2 regions of the Clostridium sp. JS66 genome follow, and region 2 is predicted to be linked to the other one. Evidence: riboswitches for the same ligand, from Rfam matches in the RefSeq annotation. Region 2 holds a riboswitch; the other holds the start of a gene.
The links. Region 2 has a riboswitch for glycine ahead of gcvT (glycine cleavage system aminomethyltransferase GcvT). Riboswitches for the same ligand answer to the same signal wherever they lie in the genome.

Region 1 (3,220 bases), 2.3 Mb from region 2:
TTAATCTATATCATCTATAAAAACAAATCATTTAACTTCTCTGCAAATAATAAAGTCGTAATTCTCTTTATTTTACACTTTATTCCAGTGCGAGTATTTGTAATTTTCAGTTATTTTTTATATTTTTCAATTTTTTCTAAATTTTGTAAATTAGTTTGCAGCTTTAAATCATAATTAAAAATTCATATCCGGTAAAATAATTTTTCAATAAACTATCAAATTTATTGTATTGTTTTGCCCAATTGTGAAACACTGTTAATATTACAAATTAAACAAGGAGGTATTTTTATGCAAAAATATGTATGTGTTGTATGTGGATATATTTATGATCCTGAACAAGGTGATCCTGATAATGGAGTAGCTCCAGGAACATCTTTTGAAGATATTCCTGAAGATTGGGTATGTCCATTATGCGGTGTAGGCAAAGATCAATTTGAAACTACTGAATAAAAAAACTGATAAATGAGAAAAAAATATGATAATAATTTTTTAGATAGAATCAATTGTGATCATAAATAAAAACATTGCAAATTGTTTGAATTGATGATATAATTACGATAAATTAATATAGATTGGATGATTATATCGTGAGATAACATTTGTTAACCGAAGAAGCAATGTTATAGTTCCACAGCTATATCAGAAACTTTCAGGTACCAGGAGCGATATAAGACGAACCTCTGAAGATACTGTTTTAAACAGAACCCATGGTGTAAGGTAATTAATTATCGAAGCTCTCAGGTAAAGATACAGAGGACATGTGTGGCAGTTTTGCTCTCATGTCCTTTTTTATTGTTGAAAATTATTAATGTTGAATGAATACACAATATAAAACTAGAGTAAACTAAGCAATGAAACCAAACAAGTTATCCAAATTGTTTTACCTTGTTATATTAAGATGATTAAATAAATAAAAATTAAAATCAATTCAATTAAATGGAAAAATAATAAATATATTATCTAAATCATCTATATTTTTTAATAATTCATATAGAATTTAGACATTATTATAGAATCCATCTTAAGTCAAGGAAAAAACAATGTTAATATTTTATCGTGATAAGAGATTATCACAATCTAAACTTTCTGAGGAGGTAATGTAAAAATGAACAAAAGCGAATTAAAAAAGGAAATCGGTCTCGTTCCTGCTCTTGCAATCGTTATCGGTATGGTTATCGGTTCAGGTGTATTCTTTAAGCCTAGGGCGGTATTTTCATCAACTGGAGCACCAGGATTAGGCATGATGGCTTGGATTTTAGGCGGAATTATATCTATAGCAGGCGGACTTACAGCTGCTGAAATATCTGCAGCAATACCTAGAACAGGTGGTATGGTAGCATACTTAGAGGAAACTTATGGAGATGTTTGGGGATATCTTTTAGGTTGGGCTCAAACGGTTATATATTTTCCAGCTAATATAGCTGCACTTGCCATAATATTTTCCACACAGGTTATATCATTATTAGGTTTAAGCGACCCAATGTTAAACATAATAGCAATTATAGTTATAATATTTTTAACATGTATGAATTCATTGGGATCAAAAACAGGTGGAGCTATTCAAACTGTAGCTACAGTTTGTAAATTGATACCACTGTTTGCAATTATAGTAGTTGGACTCATGAAAGGTGGTGGTGGTGCAGCAAGATTATTCCCAATGACAGCTGTTAATCACCCTATAGGCACAAGTCTTGGTTCAGCCTTGGTAGCTACAATGTTTGCTTATGATGGTTGGATAAATGTTGGAGCTATATCAGGAGAAATGAAAAATCCAGGTAAAGATTTACCTAAAGCAATTGTTGGTGGATTATCATTAGTTATGGCAGTTTATTTATTAATAAATGTAGCATATCTTTTTGTATTACCAGCAACTGCTCTTGCAGGAACAAAAACACCAGCAGCTGATGTTGCAACTATAATCTTTGGACCAGCAGGCGGTAAGCTTATAACTGTAGGTATACTAATTTCTATATTTGGAGCATTAAATGGATATATATTAACAGGAATGAGAATTCCATATGCAATGGCTGTAGAAAATAAGTTGCCAGGAAGTGCTTGGCTCGCAAAATTACATCCTTCATTTAAAACACCAATAAATTCAGGTATATTATTAACTATTATATCAATACTATTAGTATTTTCAGGTAAATTCGATCAATTAACAGACCTTTTAATTTTTGTAATATGGATTTTCTATGTTATGACATTCCTTGCAGTGTTTGTACTTAGAAAAAACAAACCAGATCTTCCAAGACCATACAAGGTACCATTATATCCTATAATACCAGCTATAGCTATCTTAGGAGGAGCTTATATAATATTAAACACTTTATTCACTCAACCAATGAATGCTGGAATAGGTATTGTGCTTACTATAATAGGTTATCCTGTATATTTGTCTAGAAAGAATAAATTTAAAAAATCAGATGATAATATTGCATAACTCAATTTTAACTTAATATAACAAAAATAATGCGAAGCTTTGCTCCGCATTATTTTTATTATACTAAGTTAAAATTTTATACTATATTTATATAACTTGATGGTATAAAATCTATAAACTCACTTTTCGTTGTTCTTTTATATCTTCCATCAGTATTGCAGGTAATGTAAAGATGTCTTTTAGCTCTTGTCATGGCCACATAAAAGGTTCTCTTTTCCTCTTCCAGGTTATTTGATTTTATTGACATATATGATGGAAATGTATTTTGCTGTACACCTGAAATAAATACAGTTTCATATTCTAAACCTTTTGCCTGGTGAACTGTTATTATTGGTATTCTAGGCTTTTTAGTTCTGTTTACAACAAGTGACTCCAATTCACCATTGGAAAGAGAAGTTATTCTGATAATATCCAATAAGGAATCTCTGCTGTTTTTATTTTTATTATCAAGTTCCCTCAAAAGTACATAAAAATCTCTAAGCCTTTCAATCTTTTCCCTACCTTCATCACCAGTATATAAAGTTTTCAAGCTAAAGCCATTTACAATTTTATTTACAATATCATGAGGTCTGCTTCCTTCTGCTTCTTTAAAAAGGTTATTCAATTTGTCAGATATATTGTTAAATGCTTTTAAATATTTTGACATACAAGCTATTCTCTCCATTGAAGTAGGTATAATATCATCCTCAATGGCTCTTACAAGAATATCCTTAGTAGCTTGTATATCATCCATCGCATCATGACTTGGTTTGTTTTCGGTTTCAAATATATGACTTA
Region 2 (3,220 bases):
TCTTCTGCATTAAATTCAGAATCCACCTCTGGAAGTTCAACAAATACAATATCTCCTAAAGAATGTTGTGCAAAATCTGTAATACCTATATAAGCCTTATCTCCTTCAACCTTTACCCATTCATGATCTTTAGTGTACTTTAAGTTTTCTAATAATTTCATTTTTATTCCCCCTCATTAACACTTTATTTTTTATTTGATAAAACATTAATTTTGCTGCTTAATTCAAATAAATATAAAAAGGTTTTATATTTTACAACTGTTTTTTATAATTTTTTTTATAAAACTTTTTATCTATTATTTCAGCCTTAGCTCCTTTGTTTCTAATAATAATTTCTATTTCTTTTCCCAAACCTGCATAATCTGCTTTTATAAGAGCAAGACCTATATTTTTATTTAAAGATGGTGATTTATATCCTGTAGTGACAAAACCAATTTCTTCACCGTTCACTTGAACCTTATATCCATGCCTTGGAATTCCTCTGTCCTTCATTTCAAATCCCACAATTTTTCTTTTCAACCCTTGGGATTTCTGTTTCATCAATGCTTCCTTGCCTATAAATTTATCCTTATTTAACTTTATAAAAGTACCAATTCCTGCTTCCAAAGGACTTATATCTTCAGTAAGCTCATTGCCATACAAAGGTAAACATGCTTCAAATCTTAAAGTATCTCTACAACCAAGCCCCACAGGTATTAGGCCATCATCTTTTCCAACCTCTAGAAGTTTAACCCATGTGCTTTCCCCATCTTTAGCATTACAAAATATTTCAAAACCATCTTCGCCTGTATAACCTGTTCTTGATATCATGCAATCAACATTATTAACTTTTACATTTCTTTCACAGTAAAAAAACTTTATATTTTCTAAATCTATATTTACAACCTTCTGTAATATCATCTGCGCTTTTGGCCCTTGAATAGCGAATTCACAAATATCTGGAGATATGTTTGTAATATCTACATATAAATTATCTTTATGATCCATCATCCATTTAAAATCTTTATCTATATTTCCTGCATTAATAACTAAATAAAAATAATCATCAGCATATTTATACACAAGTATGTCATCTACTGTTCCCCCATTTTCATAACACATTGGACTATAAAGTGCCTGATTATTCTCCAATGTAGAAGCATCATTAGTGATTATGTTTTGTACAAATTTTAAAGCATCTTTCCCCTTAACTTCTACTTCTCCCATGTGTGATACATCAAAAATACCTGCTGAATTGCGTACTGCTTCATGTTCAACAATTATACCTTGATACTGAACTGGAAGTGCCCATCCTGCAAAATCTATAATTTTGCCTCCATACCTTGGATAGACATCAAACAATGGTGTTTTTTTCAAATCTCCCATAATTAATCCCTCCTTGAATTATATATAAAAAAAGACATAACGATACTTCTATCATCATGTCTCTGTTTAACACTGTTAGCTATGTAATACAATCTTAGGAAAATATATACTCACTATTCAGAGTTCCATCCAGTATAAATCCCTTTGCCTGAGAGTTTTTATAAAAATACTTCTTTTTTATATTTCCCCGACGGCTACCCATTCAAGGATATCTCTTTATACTTTCATCTGTCTTTATTTAATTATAATTAAATTTTATAAGTTCTATTACATTATATTATACAACTGCATTTTTTTCAATACTTTTTAACTTATTTGTTATAAATTTGAAGTTTAGTTTTTTAATTAAAAACCTTCTATGAAAAATACACCACAAGCACCTGCTCCTGCATATACTCCAACTACACATCCTACTTCACATTCAATGAACTTATTATTTTTTTCTTTCAAATCTTCTCTTAAGTTATCTAAAATATCTTTATTTTCTACATGCAAAAGTACAGAGGTTTCCCCCTGCTTTATACCTTTTTTATCTAAATAATCTAGTATAACTCTTATAGCTTTTTTACTTCCTCTTACCTTATCTATTACAATCAATTCTCCATTTTCTATAGAAATTATGGGTTTTATCCCCAAAATATTTGCTATGGTCCCTGCAGTTTTAGATATTCTACCACCTTTAATCAGATTGTCCATTGTTCCAAATGCCAATACGCTTTTTACATGGGGAATTAAATTTTTAATTTCTGTTTCTATATCATATATTCCTAAACCTTTTTCTTTTAATTCGGCTGACTTCATAGCTAAAATTCCAAGACCTGATGTAACATTAAAACTATCTATTACTACTATATCTTCTGTTTCTAATGTATCTTTAGCTATACAAGCTGATTGATACGTACCACTTAACTTTGATGAGATATGTATGGATACTATCTTATATCCTTGATCAAGATACTTTTTATAACATTCCATAAATCTTTGTGGATTTACCTGTGCTGTTGTTGGAAAATCTTTATTTCCATCCATTTTAGATAACAGTGTATGTAAATTTATGCCTACACCATCTTGGTAAGTTTCTTCACCAAAACTAACAAGGAGTGGAAGTACTTCAATATCATATTTTTCTACTATATTTAATGGCAGATCTGATGTACTATCCGTTATTATCTTTATTTTTTCCATACCTTAACTTCCTCCTACTTCATGGTTGGAAAATCCATCTGTCTTAATGCCTCATATGCAACAATAGCTACTGTATTAGATAAATTTAATGATCGAGTTGTAGTATTTATCATAGGTACTCTTATACATCTTTTGGGATCACTTTTTCTTACACTATCTGGAAGTCCACAAGACTCTCTGCCAAATACAATAAAATCCCCTTCTTTAAATTCTACTTCATGATAGAAATTATCACCATGTGTAGTAGAAAAATAGAAAGTTGAATCCTTATATTTTTCTCTTAATTCTTCATATGATTCATAAACTTCAAGATCTAGGTATTTCCAATAATCCAATCCTGCTCTTCTTAAATGTTTTTCATCTAAACTAAAACCTAAAGGTTTTATCAAATGAAGTTTACAATTTGTAAGTACACAAGTTCTTGCTATATTACCTGTATTTTGTGGTATTTCTGGTTGAAATAGTACTATATTTAAATTCAAAACATCACCCAACTTTTTATACAGCATGATTTAAGTTATATTTACTCTAAGCTGCAAATTGGGCTTACACCTACCTTTCACTTTTAAAGTTATAAAATTTTTTTAGTTGAAAACAAATAGTGGATAGTTAGAAAAGTCATCCTAGACTTATTAATTTCTCTACTATCCAATATTAATTACAAATTACT

Region 1: linked by a shared signal. The riboswitch ahead of Q6H37_RS19845 (APC family permease) and the one ahead of gcvT (glycine cleavage system aminomethyltransferase GcvT) in region 2 are both predicted to bind glycine.

What each region holds. Positions count from the first base shown of each region.
Region 1 is NZ_CP131467.1:4,253,876-4,257,095, forward strand. Features, by position in the region: gene rd (rubredoxin) at 289-450, shown strand; glycine riboswitch at 577-675, shown strand; gene Q6H37_RS19845 (APC family permease) at 1,106-2,443, shown strand; gene Q6H37_RS19850 (3'-5' exonuclease) at 2,520-3,220, opposite strand, start outside.
Region 2 is NZ_CP131467.1:280,358-283,577, reverse strand. Features, by position in the region: gene gcvH (glycine cleavage system protein GcvH) at 1-161, opposite strand, end outside; gene gcvT (glycine cleavage system aminomethyltransferase GcvT) at 253-1,365, opposite strand; glycine riboswitch at 1,492-1,593, opposite strand; gene Q6H37_RS01380 (DegV family protein) at 1,711-2,550, opposite strand; gene Q6H37_RS01375 (tRNA (cytidine(34)-2'-O)-methyltransferase) at 2,565-3,032, opposite strand.